3 regions of the Lelliottia amnigena genome follow, and region 2 is predicted to be linked to each of the others. Evidence: predicted binding sites of a transcription regulator. Region 2 holds the regulator's gene; each other region holds the start of a gene.
The links. The regulator LexA, encoded in region 2, represses DNA repair genes until DNA is damaged. The targets are predictions, from matches to a motif close to TNCTGTATGTACATACAGNA.
Positions count from the first base shown of each region.

Region 1: rmuC (DNA recombination protein RmuC) is a predicted target of LexA. The motif match lies at 1,974-1,993, and genes of this name have one in related genera.
Region 3: sbmC (DNA gyrase inhibitor SbmC) is a predicted target of LexA. The motif match lies at 1,320-1,339, and genes of this name have one in related genera.

Region 1 covers NZ_CP077236.1:1,596,923-1,600,204, forward strand. The annotation lists gene ubiE (bifunctional demethylmenaquinone methyltransferase/2-methoxy-6-polyprenyl-1,4-benzoquinol methylase UbiE) at 1-406, opposite strand, end outside; gene rmuC (DNA recombination protein RmuC) at 473-1,930, opposite strand; gene udp (uridine phosphorylase) at 2,069-2,830, opposite strand; gene I6L74_RS07525 (dienelactone hydrolase family protein) at 3,080-3,282, shown strand, end outside.
Region 2 covers NZ_CP077236.1:2,136,870-2,140,151, forward strand. The annotation lists gene plsB (glycerol-3-phosphate 1-O-acyltransferase PlsB) at 1-1,180, opposite strand, end outside; gene I6L74_RS09990 (diacylglycerol kinase) at 1,335-1,703, shown strand; gene lexA (transcriptional repressor LexA) at 1,813-2,421, shown strand; gene dinF (MATE family efflux transporter DinF) at 2,488-3,282, shown strand, end outside.
Region 3 covers NZ_CP077236.1:103,050-106,331, reverse strand. The annotation lists gene dacD (serine-type D-Ala-D-Ala carboxypeptidase DacD) at 57-1,223, shown strand; gene sbmC (DNA gyrase inhibitor SbmC) at 1,355-1,828, shown strand; gene I6L74_RS00505 (FUSC family protein) at 1,931-2,989, shown strand; gene I6L74_RS00500 (DUF496 family protein) at 3,157-3,282, shown strand, end outside.

The DNA.
Region 1 (3,282 bases), 540 kb from region 2:
AGTCAAACGTGTTATCCGGGAATGGCAGGGCTTCGGCATTGGCCTGAACATATTCAACGTTGCCGACAACGCCAATATTACGCAGCTTTTCACGCCCCATTTTCAGCATGGAGTCATTGATATCTGCCAGCACCACGCGGCCGGTATCGCCAACCATACGGGAGAATTTCGCGGTTAAATCACCCGTACCACCCGCCAGATCCAGCACGGTTTGACCACGACGAACGCCGCTACAGTCGATAGTGAAGCGCTTCCACAAGCGATGAATTCCGAATGACATCAGGTCATTCATGACATCGTACTTTGCCGCCACGGAATGGAATACGTGGGCAACCATGTCAGCTTTCTGCGCTTTGGCGACAGTCTGAAAGCCAAAGTGTGTAGTATCTTGTGAATCGTCAACCATCTCAGTGCCTGCTAATCCGTCAAATGTTCGTGAAGTGTAACAGATTGGGCGCGTTTGCCCTACGATTCAACCACCCTGAAAGAATCGGTTTGCCTGCGTTTCGGACGACGCTTGTGCGGCTAAATCATTGTCTTGATTGTCTGTATTTTGCTCATTCACCCCGTCACGAAGGCGATATTCTTCATCCTGAGCCGTGGCCTGTTCGGCCAATTCCGGATTAATCTCGCGCTTGACCTCAACGCCCAGACTGCGAAATGCCTCAGCTTGTGAAAGCAGATTTCCTCGACCCGACGAGAGTTTTTTCATCGCCTGGCGGTAATTATCCTGTGCCCTGTCCAGGCTTTGCCCAACAGATGTCATGTCGTCCACAAACAGGCGCATTTTGTCGTACAGCTTGCTGGCGCGATCGGCAATTTGCTGCGCGTTACGGCTTTGATGCTCGTACCGCCACAGGTTTGCGATGGTGCGCAGCGCCACCAGCAGCGTGGTTGGGCTGACCAGCATAATATTGTTTTTCAACGCTTCGGTAATAAGTTCTGGTTGTCTGTCCAATGCCAGCAAAAATGCCGGTTCGACCGGAATAAACATCAGCACATAATCCAGCGAGCGCAGCCCTGGCAACTGTTGATAATCTTTTCGCCCCAACAGGCGAATGTGATTTCGTACCGAGGCGATGTGCTCCTGGAGTGCGGATTCGCGGGTGAAATCATCTTCGGCATTGAAGTAGCGCTCATAGGCTACCAGCGTCATTTTGGCGTCAATCACCACGTCTTTGCCCTGCGGCAGGCGCACGATGACATCGGGCTGCATCCGCGATCGGGTGTCGGTTTCAATGCTGACCTGCGTTTCGTATTCATACCCCTCGCGCAGACCAGAGGCTTCCAGCACGCGGGTGAGCACTACTTCGCCCCAGTTCCCCTGCGTTTTATTGTCGCCCTTGAGCGCACGCGTCAGGTTGACCGCCTCTTGCGCCATCTGCGCATTCAGCTGCTGGAGATTACGAATTTCATGCGCCAGCGTGTGGCGTTCACGTGACTCCTGGCCAAAGCTGTCCTGCACCTGACGACGAAAACCATCCAGTTGTTCACGAAGGGGGGTCAGCAAACCGTTCAGGCTCTGACGATTCTGCTCATCAACGCGGCGGTTGCTCTGCTCAAAGATACGGTTAGCCAGATTTTCAAACTGCTCGCTCAGGCGCTGCTCGCTGTTGATCATCTGACGGATTTTGTCTTCGGCATGCAGCTGGGTGGATTCCAGACGGGTCGTGACTTCGCGCAGATCGGCTTCTAAAGAGGTATTGATATCACGCAGATTACGCAGCTCGTTGTTGAGCAATTCGCACTCTTCGCGCCAGTGTGCGCTCTGCGTAAGCTGTTGTTTTGCAGCACTGAGCTCAGCCACCATCTCTTCACGATCGGCCAGCTGATCGGCTTTATGTTGCGCATGCTGGTAGCTGGACATCAGCCAGCCCACACCCGCGCCCACCAGCGCAATGACTGCATAAATTAGGACTGAGATATCCACAACACCCCCTGCATCAAACCATTACCCGCACAAAATAGAATTGTGCTGTATAAACGTCCAGTTTGAAAGGGGTTTCCTGCGAGGCGCTACGCAAAAAGAAAAGGCCGAACGCGTCGGCCTTTTATCTGAAAGGGGAAACTAGATCAGGCGGCGAGCCGCTTCAACCACGATTTTCACCGCGTGGCTTTCGGTTTTCTTCATGGTTTCTGCGTTTGGAATTTCTTGCTGGGTGCGGTTAACGATGACGCCCGCCACCATACCGGCACGCAGACCCTGGCTTGCGCACATGGTTAGCAGCGTTGCAGATTCCATTTCATAGTTCATTACGCCCATGGACTGCCACTCTTCCATCGAACCTTTAAAGCGGTTCACCACGCGACCGGAGAAGGTGTCATAACGCTCCTGGCCTGGGTAGAAGGTGTCAGAAGAGGCAGTCACGCCGATGTGAGTCGTTGCGCCCACGGATTTCGCAGCTTCAACCAGCGCAGTGGTACATTCAAAATCTGCCACAGCCGGATATTCCATTGGCGCAAAGTGCAGGCTTGCACCGTCAAGACGCACAGATGCAGTGGTCACCAGCACGTCGCCGACGTTGATATGCGGCTGAATAGCGCCAGTTGTCCCGATACGCAGGAAAGTACGAATGCCCAGCTGTGCCAGCTCTTCAACAGCGATAGAGGTAGACGGACCACCGATACCGGTCGAACACACGATAACGGCTTTGCCATCCAGCTCTGCACGCCAGGTGGTGAATTCGCGATGCGCAGCCAGCTTAACCGGCTTATCCATCAGCGCGGCGATCTTTTCCACACGCTCAGGATCGCCAGGGACGATAGCCAGCGTAGCCCCTTGTAAATCGTTTTTAGTGAGGCCGAGATGAAAAACATCAGACTTAGACATAGGTGACTCCTCTGTGGGTCGGGTTGTCAGAAGAAGTAAAACGGTACTTTACAGAAGCCCCGGGCACATTTTCGTGACAGACCTCACCACGAATGAAAATGATTGCAGTTAATTACCATAAAATAGTGACACTCATCACACTAACAAGTTATATCGTTTACTACTGCACAAAAGATAGCCCGTTTCGGGCACTGTGAATTGTTAACTTGAGGTCTATATTTATTTGCACCAACGGGTACGGAGAATACCATGACTCAAAAAACGAATTTTGCACCTGCCGCCGCCCCTCTCGCGTCAACCATCGTTTCAACGTCTGAAGACGCTATCACGGCAGGCGAAACCTCGATCCCTTCCCAGGGTGAAAACATGCCCGCTTATCACGCGCGTCCAAAGGGCGTGGACGGGCCTTTGCCGATCGTCATTGTGGTTCAGGAGATTTTTGGCGTTCACGA
Region 2 (3,282 bases):
GACGACCGGTGCGGGAGCGACCCCCTTCAACAAAGTATTCGACGGAATAGCCACGGCTGAACAGTTCGCCCAGATATTCGCGGAACACCGTTGAATAGAGCTTGTTGCCCTTAAAGGTACGACGAATAAAGAATGCGCCCAAACGGCGGAAAATCGGACCTGCTGGCCAGAAATTCAGGTTGATCCCCGCAGCAATATGCGGCGGAACCAGCCCCTGATGATAGAGCACGTAGGAGAGCAGCAGATAATCCATGTGGCTGCGGTGGCAGGGCACGTAGACAATCTCATGACCGTCGTGGGCCAACTGGCGCACACGCTCGGCGTTATGAACGTTAATCCCTTGGTACAGACGGTTCCAGGTGAAGCTCAGAATACGGTCAGACAGTCGGATCATCTCGTAAGAGAAGTTCGCCGCAATCTCTTCCATCAGTGCGATAGCGTTTTGCTGCGCTTTCTCATGAGAGATTTTCTTGCTTCGCGCTTCGTCTTCAACTGCGCGGGCAATCGCTTTGGACGCCAGCAGTTTGTTGAACAGATCCTGACGCGCAGGCAATCGTGGCCCCACAGCCGCTAAACGCTGACGGGCGAAGTGCATACGTGCAACGCGTGCCAGTTTTTGGGCAATGATTTTATCGGTGCCATGCTCATCCGCCATGCGTCGTAACGACACAGACGGCGAGAAACGAACAAAACTATCGCGGCCCAACCATGACACGGCAAAGAATTTTTGCACGCCGTTAAGCATGCGCAATGGTGGATTCTCGTCGCCTTTTTGACGCCCTGGACGACGACCAAACATGATCGACACTGGCACCATCTGGACATCCAGATCGGGGTTACTGCGGTGCAGATCAAGATAGTCGTGGAACAGTTTGATCGACTCTTCTTTCGGCGTGTAATAGGTAAACACGCGCGGCCCGCCGTGGATAAACACATAGCGAGGAAGGAGAGTGCCGTCGATTTCCAGGGGTTCCAAAGGATCCGGTAAATCGTGCGCCAGACATTGGGCGCGCAGCGTCAGTAAGTCTGCCTTCGAGTTATAAGGCAAAACGTACATAATAGGACGCGAGGTATCGAGCCCTAATTCCAGCGCAGGTTCCGCCGGGATAGACTTACTTTTTACCAGTACGCTTAATGGTAAATTAAGTAATTTGTAGTAAATTCGTGGCCAGCCGGACATAAACGATGTAAAGCCTCTGGTTAATAATGCAATTGCGGCGCAAGGATAACAGAAAGCGCGCAAGATTTCTGTTGTTACCCGTCATACTTCAGGCTGCTGCGAAACCCGCTGCAGCCCTTGTTACTGACGTCAAATCTAATAAAAGGTTCTTTTAATGGCCAATAATACCACTGGGTTTACCCGAATCATCAAAGCAGCCGGATATTCATGGAAAGGTTTCCGCGCAGCATGGATAAATGAAGCCGCCTTCCGGCAAGAAGGCGTTGCCGCCATTATTGCCGTGATTATTGCGTGCTTCCTTGATGTCGATGCTATCACCCGTGTACTTCTCATCAGCTCCGTGCTTTTGGTGATGATAGTGGAAATTCTCAACAGTGCTATCGAAGCCGTTGTTGACCGTATTGGTTCTGATTTCCACGAGCTTTCTGGTCGTGCGAAAGACATGGGCTCTGCCGCTGTACTGCTGGCGATTATCATCGCTGTCATTACCTGGGTCACTCTCCTTTGGTCACATTTTCGATAAGCTTTCAGGAATCGAATAAGTCTCTGGTTTTTTGTGCAGTTTTTGATTCCAAATTCGCCTTTGACTGTATATACTCACAGCATAACTGTATATACACCCAGGGGGCGGAATGAAAGCGTTAACGGCCAGACAGCAAGAGGTGTTTGATCTCATCAGGGATCACATCAGCCAGACGGGAATGCCACCCACGCGTGCGGAAATCGCTCAGCGCCTGGGCTTCCGTTCACCAAACGCCGCTGAAGAGCATCTTAAAGCGCTGGCACGTAAAGGTGTTCTTGAGATTGTTTCGGGCGCGTCACGCGGTATCCGCTTACTGGTGGAAGAAGAAACGGGCATCCCTCTTATCGGTCGCGTTGCGGCGGGTGAGCCGTTGCTGGCACAGCAGCACATTGAAGGCCACTATCAGGTCGATCCGGGTATGTTCAAGCCGAGCGCAGATTTCTTACTGCGTGTTAGCGGTATGTCAATGAAAGATATCGGTATTCTTGACGGTGATCTGTTGGCTGTTCATAAAACTCAGGATGTGCGCAACGGACAGGTTGTGGTTGCGCGTATTGACGACGAAGTGACGGTTAAGCGCCTGAAAAAACAGGGCAACACTGTGCAACTTCTGCCTGAAAACAGCGAGTTTTCTCCAATTGTGGTGGATCTGCGCGAGCAAACCTTCTCTATTGAAGGACTGGCGGTTGGCGTTATCCGCAACGGTGAATGGCTGTAATTTCTCTCTGACAGGCTGCGCCATCCGCGCAGCCTGACTGTCCTATCTCGCTTCCGGTAATTTCCTATGTCGCTGCTGACAACTTCAGACAAGGCATTATGGCGTCTTGCGCTGCCAATGATTTTTTCCAATATCACCGTTCCTTTGCTTGGACTGGTGGATACGGCCGTTATTGGACATCTGGATTCTCCTGTTTATTTAGGTGGCATCGCGATTGGCGCGATGGCGACCAGCTTCCTCTTTATGCTGCTCCTGTTTTTGCGCATGAGCACAACCGGACTGACAGCCCAGGCCTTTGGCGCGAAAGATCCCGTTCGCCTTGGGCGGGCGCTGGTTCAGCCGCTGATCCTGGCATTAGGTGCCGGGCTGCTGATTGTCGTAGTGCGTGCGCCTCTCATCGATCTGGCGCTGCATATCGCCGGCGGCAGCGAGGCTGTGCTGGAACAGGCGCGCCGTTTTCTGGAAATTCGCTGGCTCAGCGCCCCTGCATCGCTCGCTAACCTCGTGCTGCTTGGCTGGTTGCTCGGCGTGCAATATGTTCGTGCCCCGGTCATTTTGCTGGTGGTGGGGAATATCCTGAATATCGTTCTCGATCTGTGGCTGGTGATGGGTTTGCATATGAATGTGCAGGGCGCCGCACTGGCAACCGTCATCGCGGAATATGCCACCTTCTTTATCGGCTTATGGATGGTGAAACGCGTGCTGGTGATGCGTGGCGTCACGCTCGCGATGCTGAAAAATGCCTGGCGGGGCAATATGCGCAAGCTGCTGGCGCTGAACCGCGACATCATGTTGCGCTCTTTATTGCTCCAGCTATGCTTCGGTGCGATGACGGTATTAGGCGCGCGTCTTGGGCCTGAG
Region 3 (3,282 bases), 2.0 Mb from region 2:
CGGCATGAGATTTTCCGTAAAAAGGGCAACGATTTTTAATGACTGAGGATATATCGTTGAAACGCCGTCTGTTTATTGCTCTTTCTTTACTCGCTTCGAGTGTTACCTCTGCCCTGGCGGCCAATCCGTTGGATTTTTCACCGCAGCCGCCTGCTATACAGGCTGGCTCATGGGTGCTGATGGACTATACCACGGGTCAAATTTTAACGGCGGGCAACGAACATCAACAGCGTAATCCGGCCAGCCTCACCAAGTTAATGACCGGATATGTTGTCGATCGTGCTATCGACAGCCATCGCATTACGCCTGACGATATGGTTACCGTCGGCCGCGATGCGTGGGCGAAGGGCAATCCGGTATTTGACGGCTCATCATTGATGTTCCTGAAAGCAGGTGAGCGCGTTTCGGTTCGCGACCTGAGCCGAGGGTTAATTGTTGATTCGGGTAATGATGCCTGCGTGGCGTTGGCGGACTATGTAGCGGGTGGACAGCCACAATTCGTCAATATGATGAACGAATATGTTCAAAAACTGGGTTTGCGTGACACCCATTTTGAAACGGTACACGGCCTGGATGCACCAGGGCAACACAGCTCCGCCTATGATCTGGCGGTGCTTTCGCGGGCGATTATCCACGGCGAGCCGGATTTTTATCATATGTACAGTGAAAAGAGTCTGACCTGGAATGGCGTCACGCAGCAAAACCGTAATGGGTTGCTATGGGATAAGAACCTCAAGGTCGACGGACTCAAAACCGGGCACACATCTGGTGCCGGATTTAACCTGATTGCCTCGGCTGTCGATGGTCAGCGCCGGTTGATTGCGGTGATTATGGGTGGGGAGAGTCCGAAAGGGCGTGAGGATCAGGCGCGCAAACTGCTGCATTGGGGCCAGCAAAACTTCGATACCGTGCAAATCTTGCACAATGGCAAAAAAGTGGGCACTGAGCGCATCTGGTACGGCGATAAAGAACACATCTCCCTTGGTACGAACCAGGATTTCTGGCTGGCTCTACCAAAAGCGGAAGTCGCCAACATTAAAGCCAAATACGTACTCGATAAAAAAGAGCTTGAAGCCCCCATTGCTGCGCATCAGCGCGTAGGGGAAATTGAGCTTTACGATCGCGATAAAATTGTGGCGCACTGGCCATTAGTCACGCTGGAAAGCGTCGGTAAGGGTGGGGTGTTTTCACGTCTGAGTGATTATCTGCACCATAAAGCCTGACGGATAATTAACACGGTAACGAGCAGACTGGCACTCCTGCGAGTCTGCTCGCATAATCAACACGTCATATTTGCTGGACATAAAGAATCTGCTTTATAGTGTATAAATACACAGTAATAAACGGAGGCAGTATGGACTACAGCATCAAGCAGCAACAGAAGCGTAAGATTGCCGGTTTTCATATGGTAGGGCCGTGGGAGCAAACCGTTAAGCAAGGTTTTGAGCAACTCATGATGTGGGTGGATGGACATCATATTCAGCCGCTTGAATGGGTCGCTGTCTATTATGATAATCCAGACGAAGTCCCGGCGGAGAAGCTGCGTTGCGATACGGCTGTCACCGTTCCTGATGATTTTGCCATCCCGGCAAACAGCGAAGGCGTTATCCTTACCGAAGTAGCTGCAGGTGATTATGCGATTGCCATAGCACGCGTTGAAAACCATGATTTCGCCACACCCTGGCATAGCTTCTTTAACAGCCTGCTCGAAGACAATCATTATCAAATCGCCCCTAAACCCTGCTTTGAACGCTATCTCAATGATGGCAATGCCGATGGTTACTGGGATATCGAGATGTATGTTCCCGTTCAAAACAAAGCCGGGTAATAATGCTAATTCCTAAGCTTTGTAGGGTTTTTCTGCCGGGCGTGATACGTCTGGCAGAAAACACAGTACAATTGTGATTTGCCGTGTATCTGGAGAGCGGGTGTGCGCCCCGACAAATCATTAACGCCTTTTGAAATCCGACTGTATCGGAATTACCGCGCCGTGCATGGTTGCCGCATCGCGCTGGCTTTCATCCTCACCTTTTTACTGGTGCGTTTGCTGGATATCCCTGAGGGAACCTGGCCTTTGATCACGCTGGTGGTCATCATGGGGCCGATATCTTTTTGGGGAAATGTGGTCCCACGCGCCTTTGAGCGAATCGGCGGCACGATTTTTGGCTCCGCATTAGGGTTGATTGCATTAAAGCTTGAGCTGATTTCGTTGCCCGTGATGTTGCTCTGGTGTGCGGGGGCGATGTTTCTTTGCGGCTGGCTGGCGCTGGGCAAAAAACCGTATCAGGCTCTGCTGATTGGAATTACGCTCGCTGTCGTTGTCGGTGCACCGGCTGGAGACATGGCAACGGCCCTGTGGCGAGGAGGGGATGTGATTCTCGGCTCGCTGTTAGCGATGCTCTTTACAGGGATTTGGCCTCAACGCGCATTTCTACACTGGCGCATTCAGATGGCCAACTATGTGACCGCGTTCAATCGTGTCTATCAGGCGGGTTTTTCACCCAACCTTGTGGAACGTCCACGGCTCGAAAAGCATCTGCAAAAAATCCTCAATGATGTCGTCAAAATGCGTGGGCTCATTGTTCCTGCCAGTAAAGAGACGCACATCCAGAAAGCCATTTTTGAAGCGATTCAAACCGTCAGTCGCAATCTGGTATGCATGCTGGAACTGCAAATAAACGCGCACTGGGCGTCTCGTGCCAGTCACTTTGTCCTTCTGAATGCGAACACGCTGAAAGAGACTCAGCAGATGACCCAGCAAACGCTGCTCACCATCGCTCACGCACTTTACGAGGGGAATCCGCAGCCTATTCTTGCTAACAGCGAGCGGTTGAACGAAATCGTTGCTGAGCTCAAGCAGTTGATCAATGAGCATCAGGGTGACAATGTGTCAGAAACGCCCATCCACGGCTATGTGTGGTTGAGCATGGAGATGGCGAGACAATTAGAGTTGCTGTCGCATCTCATCTGCCGGGCGTTGCGCAAATAAAAAGCAGGCGTCTGCGGATGTGACGCCTGCTGCTACGATTCAGCAGCATTTGAGGTTATGATAGGGCAAACGATATACTCATTGTCATTCGCAACGGCTGTCAGTAAGGTTAACGGTACAGTGGTTGCTTAAACGAATCCGAATCTCACATTATCAGGGGTATCAAAATGGAAACTACCAAGCCTTCGTTCCAGGATGTTCTGGAATTCGTCCGCCTGTTCCGTCGCAAAAACAAACTGCAGCGTGAAATTCAGGACGTTGAGAAGAAGATCCGTGACAACCAGAAACGTGTT